DNA from 3 places in the Lutispora sp. QWL-02 genome. Region 1 is predicted to be linked to each of the others. Evidence: riboswitches for the same ligand, from Rfam matches in the RefSeq annotation. Region 1 holds a riboswitch; each other region holds the start of a gene.
The links. A riboswitch is a leader RNA that binds a small molecule or an ion and turns the genes downstream of it on or off. The one in region 1 is predicted to bind cyclic di-AMP.

Region 1 (3,211 bases):
CCATGGGACGGATACATTGGAAGAAACTGCTTATCTTCTGGATCTATCCATAAACTGTGAGAAGCCCATAGTCGTTGCCGGCGCTATGAGAAACAGTTCTGAATTGGGCTATGACGGACCCAGCAATCTGGCAGCCGCCGTATGTACAGCGATTTCACCGTACTCAAAAAATAAGGGTGTACTGGTGGTAATGAACAATACAGTAAATGCAGCCGGAGAAGTTACCAAGACGAACACATTGAGCTTGGATACTTTCAAGTCTTTGGAATTCGGGGCTCTGGGGGTTGTAGATAACGACAGGGTAATATTCCATAGAGATGTAATAAACAGACAGTACATACCTACAGATGGAATTGAGACCGATGTGGATCTGATAAAATGTGCTGCGGGTATGGATTCAAAATTTATAAAATACTCAGTGGATACAGGTGCCAAAGGCATTGTGCTTGAGGCCCTGGGGAGAGGAAATGTGCCTCCTAAAATGATTGAGGGCATAAAATATGCCATAGATAATGGAGTTTTTGTAGTAATGGTATCGAGATGTCCTACCGGAAGAGTATTGGATACCTATGGTTATGAAGGAGGCGGTAAGCAACTGAGAAATATGGGAATAATCCTAGGCGGAAATCTTCCGGGCCAGAAAGCCAGAATAAAGCTTATGCTGGCTCTTTCCTTGACTCGTGATATGGAGAAATTGCGACGTATCATGGAGCAAGGCGAATATTACGAGAATGAAATATAGGCTACATCACTCTTTTTGCACCGAAATATCTTTGTGCATAATAGCTGTTGCTTAAATTGCTAATAGTTACGCCTTTTGAACTGCTGGCATGGATAAAGTCGCCGTTGCCTATATATATCCCCACATGGGATGCACCCGGAGCATAAGTTGTAAAGAATACAAGATCTCCTGCTCTGAGATTAGCTTTGGTTATATAGGTTCCGGTGGGATATAAAGATTCTGTAGTCCTTGGAAGCCAGATTCCATATTTACCATAGACATAGTGGACAAAACCGGAACAGTCAAAACCGCTTGGAGAAGTTCCGCCCCATACATAGGGCACTCCCATATAAGATTTTGCTGCCGCCACGATATTGCTCCCGCTTGTTCTCTCAACCGTTCCTCTGGAGCTTAAGGCAGCTGACGAGCTGTTGTTCAATGCCCTGTAAGTATTTTTGCCTACTATTCCGTCAGCATATAAACCATTTGCTTTCTGAAATCTGATGACTGAATTTTTTGTTATACTTCCAAAATAGCCTGTAACATTATTATTGAAATATCCTAAACCTTTGAGCTTGGTCTGAAGCGTGCTCACATCAGAGCCCCTCATGCCCATTTTCAGTGTAGTATAGCCATAATCAGCTTGTACAATATTAGCGGACAAAAAAATGACTAATACCATTGCGAAGACTGTGAAGCACAGCTTCGAATATCTTCCTTGCATCAATATTCTCCTCTCATCAGCCTGCGAAGTTAGTTGACGGATTAGGTTGAGAGCTTCCCTTAAACGGCCTTTAAGAGCCCGTTTATTCACCCCAGAGTTAGTTCCTCCGCTCCACAAAAGGTGGACTAGGCTTTTTTGTAATTATATAAGACAGAAGCATATAATTAAACCTGTAATATATTGAAGAAGATATATAATATTCATAATATGACTTATTGAGCATTATATAGTAAATTTCAACAAGCTATAGTTATCCTGATCATATAAAGCCGCTGTTTCCGTCCATGCATTTATTTTCAACTGTGCCAAGCGGTTATAAAAATGATTGAAGAGGCGGTGCTCTAATTTGTTATGCGCTTTTAGAAGGGAAAAATTGCATATAATACATATTGTGCAGGATAAAGCTTCGTAGTATAATAGCTATTGAAATCTTTCACTTGCTATGAAAGATTTTTACTATTTTTGAATGGAGGATAATATCTTGAACAATGATAAGATAGACTTGCACATTCATACTTCAGCTTCAGACGGGACGTGGACCGCTGATGAAGCCGTTGCTGAAATAATTAAGAATAATATAAGCATGTTTGCTATTACGGATCATAATTCAGTAGAAAATGTAGAGACAGCGGCTGAGCTTGCGGCAAAGGCAGGCTTAGCCTTTATACCGGGTGTAGAAATTGATACTTCCTTTAATAAAGCTAATCTTCATATACTTGGGTATGGCATAGATATACTTGACGACGGCTTGCTAAAGCTGATATCCCGGAATAGAGATTTTATGGAAGAAAAAGATGAGGAAAGCATAAAATTCCTCTATGAGAAAGGCCTTGACGTGAGCCTGTCGGATTACGGCCGTTATCAGAATAATCCGAAGCGGGGCGGATGGAAAGCTTTAAACTATTTGATAGACAAGAAGATCTGCAGTAATACAAAAGATTTCTTCCCCCTTTTCGACGGCTGGGGAAATCCATTTGAAAAAATGAAGTTTCCTGATCCCAAAGAAGTTATTTCTGTGATAAAAAACGCAGGCGGTATAGCTGTGTTGGCTCATCCGGGCGCACCCTTTTATCGCTTTAATTTTAAAGACATATTGCATGGCATGCTGGATGAGGGCATAATGGGCATAGAATGCTACCATCCTGAGAATAACCCCGATATAACAAAGCATTGCAGTAAATTTTGCCAGGCTAACAATCTCTTTATAACCGGAGGCTCTGACTGTCACGGCACCTTTTTTGCTGCAAGGAAAATCGGCATACCAAGTATTGCGCGCGGCAGCATAAGGCTTGGTATATAAATTAGAGTTATTGCAATAGAATGAAACATAAATCACTGAACTAACAAAACTAATAAGACCCAAAAGGAATACATTCACCCTGAGTTCTTAGTTCTGAACTCTATGTAGGTGTTCAGTAAAGTGAAATAAATTGGTTACGGACACCAAAAAGTAACAGTAATTAACAGTAAAGCAATAACAAAAGGACTGATCATTGAAAATTAAAAAAGGTGCAGTTGATAGGAAGAGTTTACCATTGTAAAATGGCAGAGCTTAGCTAAACATAGGAGTAAAGGATTAAATTTCCTATGGATTAAGCGGCATTTTTCTGGTAATCTATACTCTCAAGGACTTCAGCTATGGCTTTTGCATGTTGGGTCATGCATACCAAGGCAGTCCTCACGAAGAAGTTTTTTGTACCCCGGAATAATGGGGACTTTAATCCGTTATTGAGGACCGTATCGCCGATCACAGATTCGATGCGTGC
Region 2 (3,211 bases), 650 kb from region 1:
ATTTATATGAGGTTACCATTACTAAATATAGGCATGTCTAAAACTATCCAAAAGAAAATAACCGAAGAAGACACCGCACTGTATTTCGGCAGCGGCTCCATAAAGGATCTGCTGGCTACGCCCGTACTATCGGCCTTGATGATCGAAGCTGCGGTTTCTGTAGTAGACCCCCTTCTCCCGGACAATTACATCACTATCGGCAAATTTTTAAGCATCGATCATTTCCAGCCGACGGTAAAGGATATGACGGTTACGGTCAATGCTTCCATATCAGAGATTGAAAATAACAGAATCGTTTTCCAACTTAAAGCATACGATGAGCTAGGCGAGATTGGCAGCGGACATCATGAAAGGCATATTGTCAATCATGGCTTGCTCAGAGAAAAGGTCAGCAAGAGAATAGAAGGATTACAGCCTCAACCATAAATATGACAAGATTAAGGGTTATATTTTAAACTCTACTCTAACAACTTTCCCGATTATATTAATATTTTTCTGGTTCGATAGAATGGGCTGATATTCATGATTGTCTGCATAAAGAAGAATATCTTCCTTGTCTAGAAAAGCTATACGCCTGATATAGCATTTGTTTTTCTCCATATATAATATTATATCCCCGTTTCTTATGGAATCTGTGATAAAGACAAGAGCCAGATCACCTTTTGAAATTCTTGAATTAGCCATGGCATTATCCTGTGCAATATAATAAACAAATTCTCCATCGGGAACATTGGCTGCCTTGTTTTGAAAAACCGGCTCATATTTGTAATCCACTATATCATTTTTATTAGGAAAATCCTTTACTGAGGTTATTTTATCAATAACGGGAATCTTTCTGACAGCCTTGGACAATGCTGATGATATGGCATTATCATCCTCAGAAGGTTTTCTATCAGTAATTTTGTGCTTTAGGTTTTTAGGTTCATTTTTTTCATCATCATCTTCAAAGTATTGGGAAAAATATGAGGGTTCAAGCAAGTCAACGCTTATACCAAGGGCTTTAGAAATAGATTCAATAAGCTTTTGATTGGGAATCTTTTTCCCAGACTCAATATCAGCCAAGTATTGTTCAGTAACCCCGGACTTCTTGGCAAGCTCTTTTAAAGACAAATTCTTCTTATTTCTTGTGTTTCTTATATTTGTACCAATGATACTCATCTAAAAGCCTCCATTATTAATGTTGATTCCTCTGCAATCGTTGTTGGTATGAGCAACAGAGATTCACAAATGAGTCATTGCAGTAGACTCAATGTTAAAAAAAACTAATAAGCCATAAAATAAATTTACTTGTAAATGCATATTATTTATATTATCATAATATCACTATAGATGAAAGCTTGGTAAATAATTGTAAACTTTTTGTAACAGCCTGAAACATTATTTATTTTTTTACGTCTATGTAGTATAATAACATAATAAAAATTGAATAATGCTCATACTTTCGCTGAATTCCTTTGAGAGGAAACGGGGGAACCAATAATATGGGGTGAATCCCACTTTTGTGGGTAGGGCCATTCTCTTTCGGTCCGAATCCGTCAGCTAACCTCGTAAGCGTGGGAAGAGGAGGTTTGGGTGTATAAGGTCTATACGCTTTATGAAGTGTATTGAAAAAACCTTAAGCCGTGGATTCCTCCGCGGCTTTTTTTATAGCTCCTGCCTCCCCTGACAATCTTATATTTTACTAATAAATAAAAGGAGGTATAACTATGGTTGTAGTTAACAGAACCAGTGTAGAACTGAATCACTTTATATTGAAAAAGCTTCTAAGAGTGAGGAAAGCAAACAAAAATGATTTGAATGAAATATATGGCATAGCCTGCTCTGTGGGCAGCTCAGAAAAAATATCCGAGCAAGGTTTTTTGGTGGATGATTATAGAGCCAATCCTAAGTTTTATAAGAAGAAGCTATTGAAAGGTATCAACAGCCTTGATCACTTCTATGTTGCTGAATATGATAAGATATATGGTTTTATGATGACATATACGAAAGAGCAATGGCTGGAAGATAATCCGGATTGGCTTGCGGATGTGTATTGGAGACCGGATTTTGATAAAAGCAAGCTGGATAATTTCGTTGTCGTAGATAAAACCGCTATAAAGGCAGATTTGACAGGGCAAGGTATAGGCAGTCTTATTTATACAAGATTATTATCTGATCTAAAAAGTGAGGGTGTCCACAATATTTTCGCGGAGACAATAATAAGTCCCCAACCTAATTTTGCTTCTCTTCAGTTCAGAAAAAAGCAAAAATACAGCCTTGCCGGAATGCGATATGAAAATTATAACGATAATTTATATACAGATCTGATATATCACAAGAAGGTAGAATAATGAATATAATAAAAGCACCCCAAAAGGGGTGCTTTTATTATATTCATTATTCAATTATCTTCCAGACATGCTTCTTTCAGCCTGTTCTATCATCTTCTTAACCATGTTTCCGCCAACTCTTCCGGCATCCCTTGATGCTAAATCACCATTGTAACCTTCCTTAAGGTTTACACCTACTTCAGAAGCTACTTCAAATTTCATTCTATCGAGAGCGGCTGTAGCTTGAGGTACTACTTTACGATTTGTTCTTGCCATTAATATCACCTCCTGCTATTATATTTTACTTTTTTAATTAAAATATTAGTGTTATATTTTGCATACGCTGCTAAGTATTTCTTAGGAAAGTATTTATATTTAAAATAAAAAGTACCATGGCCAAGAAAAAACGATATATTATGCATATTTCCCGATAAATCCTTGAATAATGAAAATAAAGATGAAATAAGGCTCTTTAATTTAAACTATCAGTATGATATAAATAATATATGAAAGTCAAAGAAAGTCAAAGTCAAAGGGGATGAGGATTATGGATATTAACAAGCTGACACAAAAAGCCCAAGAAGCAGTTTTCGAAGCACAGAACCTGGCGATCAAGCTTAGCCATCAATCTATAGATGCAGAGCATTTGCATCTTGTTTTGCTGTCGCAAAAGGATAGCTTGATTTCAAAAATATTGACCAAAATGAATATTCCATTTGATTTTTATTATAAGGATTTAAATGATGAATTATTCAAAATGCCGAAGGTATATGGCAGCAATAGCAATGTTTCAATCACCAGAAGATTTGAAGAAGTATTTATAAAGGCCGAGGAAGAGGCCAAAAAGTTTAAGGATGATTTTATTAGCGTTGAGCATCTTTATTTAGCTATTATAGATGAAA
Region 3 (3,211 bases), 1.6 Mb from region 1:
TCAGCCTTAGTAAGGCCGCACTGCTTCAAAGGGCTTACAACCTTGAGCTCCTGCAGCGCTTTCATTCCCGGCCTGTAATCCCCTTCATCATCAGAGTTCGTCCCGTCAGCCACTATATTGAAGCCTCTTTCCGATGCAGCTTTAATTATATCCTTAAAGATATGCTTTTTGCAAAAATAGCAGCGGTCCTTCGGATTGATCTTAAACTCAGGCAAAGACAGCACATCCATTTTGAGCACCAGATGCCGGGCCTTCATCTGCTTAGCCAATTCCTCCGCTTCTTTTTGCTCCTCCTCCGGTATGACCTGGGATTTTACCGTAACCGCCAGCACATTTTCTTTTCCTAAAGCCTCTATTGCGGCTTTGAGCAAAAAGCTGCTGTCCACCCCGCCCGAATACGCTATTGCCAATTTTCCATATTCCTTCAACAAGTTTTTTAGGCTTTCGTATTTATTCATGCTTTCCTCCTGCGGCAAATATAATACTTTGTATATTATTATACTTTATTGTTGGGTCATGAAGTAGTAAAATCTAAAAAAATACCTTGAAATAGAATATGATTACCATCAAGGTAGTTATTATTACCTTTGTAATGCTCCCCAGCCAATGGCTTGAAAGCCCGTACCGGGCAATCCGGATATGAAAGTGACCGATAACCCCACAATTATCAATGCAGTGCTGACGATCAAATATATTCCGCTCATCTCTGATTCCCCCTATATCAATTTATCCTATTATACGCAGTTTTTGAGAAAAAGTTTAAAGCCCGGGATATGCCCGGGCTTTAAAAAACCGTACTGCGATGTTTGCTATTTTCCTGCTGCTTGTTTTACTGCTTTTTGGTGTGCCGAATCTACTTTATTGGTGCCGTGAGTTCTGCTATTGAGAAAATGAACATCAAAATGCCCATCCATATTGTTGCCTTTAATAGTATCTAAGTTGGTTCCGGTGCCAAAGCCGCCGCTGCGGCCCTTTACTGTAACATTCTTAGGTTTTGCTTCCAGCCCTGCATGGGGCATCCCTGCCATGGAAGCAGCGATCCTACTGCCCCCTGTTACTATGACAACAGGTCTTCTGTTCCAGCTCCAGCTTCCGCTGTATATTTCCTTCATGATCTTTGTATCTTCTGCTGTCAAAGGTTCACAATCGGCATGATTGCTGCCATAGGTCCTCATTATGTTAAAGCTCTTTCCCGTCCACAAATCTATGAGCTGGGCTTCCGCACCCCTGTAAAATATGCTCTCAACCTCAGACCACCAATCCAGCAATTCTCCATACTTGTCACCCTTCGAAGAATCGTATGTATCTTCTGCGTCTTTTATAGTATCCTTAGAAGCTTCTTTGCGATCCGCTCCGCCTCTATCTGCCAATGCTGCTGTTCCACTCTTTACGAAAAGCTTCTCGGCCGTTTTGAGATCCATGATGCCGTCTGCTGCAAGGCCCTTGTTCTTCTGGAACTTTTTCAATGCAGCCTTGGTCTTTGATCCTGCGATACCATCAATGCTTCCGCTGTATAAGCCCAAGCTTTTCAAGGCTGATTGTACATCCTTGATACTGTAGGATCCTGTGCTGCTTCTGCTCGCTATGGTATTGCTGCTTGTCCCGGCATTGAGCAAAGCTTTCTGTGTTGCAGTGCCTGCAATGCCATCCTGTTTGAGTCCACTTTTTGCCTGAAACTTTAATACGGCACTCTTCGTCTGATTACCATAATAGCCTGTTATGCTGGAATTAAGGTAACCCAATGCTTTTAGCTTTGTCTGAAGCTGTTTCACCAACGTCCCGGTGCTTCCGGTTTTCAATGTGTCTCCAAAAACCGGAGTCACCATTAACAAAGCCAGTACCATAAAAAATAGTAATAGTTTCTTCTTCCTCATACTACTCTCCTCTCTTATGCTTACGAAGTTAGTTGACGGGTTCGGACAGAGAGTGCCCTATGGGTTTGTCCCAATTCACCCCAGAAATATCCTCCGCTCTCCGGAGAACCTGTTTAGCATATACTAAACAGATTCTAACGAGATTCAGCTAAAACAGTACGGCTTCTTATAGTTTACATAAGTATAAAGCCTGATGCAATGGTAATTACCACCATCCCATCAGGCCTCAGGCTATGTCCCTATGCTATTTTGAAGCAACAAACTTTGACATCATACGTGCAATATGCTTTAGTCTGTCAGTGATCGCAGGCTTCTGGGTACAGCTGCCCTTACAATTCTTGCAGTTGATGCAGCTGTTTATACCGCTCTGATATTCTCATCTATTTCCTCCAGCTTATCAAAGCCCTACCTCCAAAATCTATTCTATAACACTGATGGTGTCTCCGGGTTTTATGGTGCCTTCCTCCAATACCTTTGTAAAAATTCCTTCCAAAGGCATTATGCAGCTGCCTATTTGCTGAAATATGGCGCAGCCCACATGGCATTCCTTCCCTATTTGGGTGACCTCCTGGATGGTTTCACCTATTTGGAGCTTGGTGCCTATGGGAAGCTCATATAATACTATGCCCTCGGTAGTAAGGTTTTCTGCAAACTTGCCTGTACAAAGGCCTTCTATCCCGAGAGCTTTCATTTTATTTATGCTCTCGATGCCCAAAAGGCTTACCTGCCGATGCCAGTTTCCCGCATGTGCATCTCCTACCAAACCGTGATCTATTTTGAAATAGCCTTCGTCGATGGGTGTCTTTATTACTCCCTTTTTTTCACTTATATTTACAGCCAGAATTTTTCCTTCCATATTTTTTACAACTCCTTTTAATAGTTCTGTTGAATAAATGAGCCAGGAAGAACCGTCCCCGATGGTTCATCCGCCTATACGCATCATATCACGGTCTATGGCTTCACCGTCATCCAGATGGTGCTCCGAGGGTTTCTGCCATATGGCGCTTTCTATCAATTCCTTAACATTTTGTCCTTTTCTCAGGGTTTGCAAAACATCTATCTCCTGATTGGAATGCAAGCAGGGCTTTATCTTGCCGTCGGCGGTAAGCCTCAGTCTGTTGCAGCTGCTGCAAAACTTATGGCTTATAGGGTTTATGAGTCCTACTTTGCCCATTCCCCCGGGCAGCCTATAGTACTCTGCCGGGCTCGACTTGTCCCCTCCCTCTACAGGCTGAAGCTCCGGAAATCTTTCCAGCACGGTAGTGTTGGGGACAAAGTTGTCTCTAGCCCAATCGGCTGCCTGACCTATGGGCATCAGCTCTATAAACCTTACCTGG

Region 2: another riboswitch for cyclic di-AMP. It lies ahead of AC4HCY_RS14245 (GNAT family N-acetyltransferase); the one in region 1 lies ahead of AC4HCY_RS10900 (C40 family peptidase).
Region 3: another riboswitch for cyclic di-AMP. It lies ahead of AC4HCY_RS18660 (peptidoglycan-binding domain-containing protein); the one in region 1 lies ahead of AC4HCY_RS10900 (C40 family peptidase).

What each region holds. Positions count from the first base shown of each region.
Region 1 covers NZ_CM177762.1:2,341,740-2,344,950, forward strand. Annotated here, with positions in the region: gene AC4HCY_RS10895 (asparaginase) at 1-742, shown strand, start outside; gene AC4HCY_RS10900 (C40 family peptidase) at 744-1,445, opposite strand; cyclic di-AMP (ydaO/yuaA leader) riboswitch at 1,449-1,587, opposite strand; gene AC4HCY_RS10905 (PHP domain-containing protein) at 1,927-2,745, shown strand; gene AC4HCY_RS10910 (transposase) at 3,038-3,211, opposite strand, start outside.
Region 2 covers NZ_CM177762.1:2,995,297-2,998,507, reverse strand. Annotated here, with positions in the region: gene AC4HCY_RS14255 (thioesterase family protein) at 7-426, shown strand; gene AC4HCY_RS14250 (helix-turn-helix domain-containing protein) at 445-1,158, opposite strand; cyclic di-AMP (ydaO/yuaA leader) riboswitch at 1,433-1,568, shown strand; gene AC4HCY_RS14245 (GNAT family N-acetyltransferase) at 1,707-2,330, shown strand; gene AC4HCY_RS14240 (alpha/beta-type small acid-soluble spore protein) at 2,385-2,585, opposite strand; gene clpB (ATP-dependent chaperone ClpB) at 2,857-3,211, shown strand, end outside.
Region 3 covers NZ_CM177762.1:3,914,459-3,917,669, forward strand. Annotated here, with positions in the region: gene larE (ATP-dependent sacrificial sulfur transferase LarE) at 1-458, opposite strand, end outside; gene AC4HCY_RS18655 (hypothetical protein) at 582-704, opposite strand; gene AC4HCY_RS18660 (peptidoglycan-binding domain-containing protein) at 810-1,874, opposite strand; cyclic di-AMP (ydaO/yuaA leader) riboswitch at 1,877-2,003, opposite strand; gene AC4HCY_RS18665 (MOSC domain-containing protein) at 2,293-2,730, opposite strand; gene moaA (GTP 3',8-cyclase MoaA) at 2,797-3,211, opposite strand, start outside.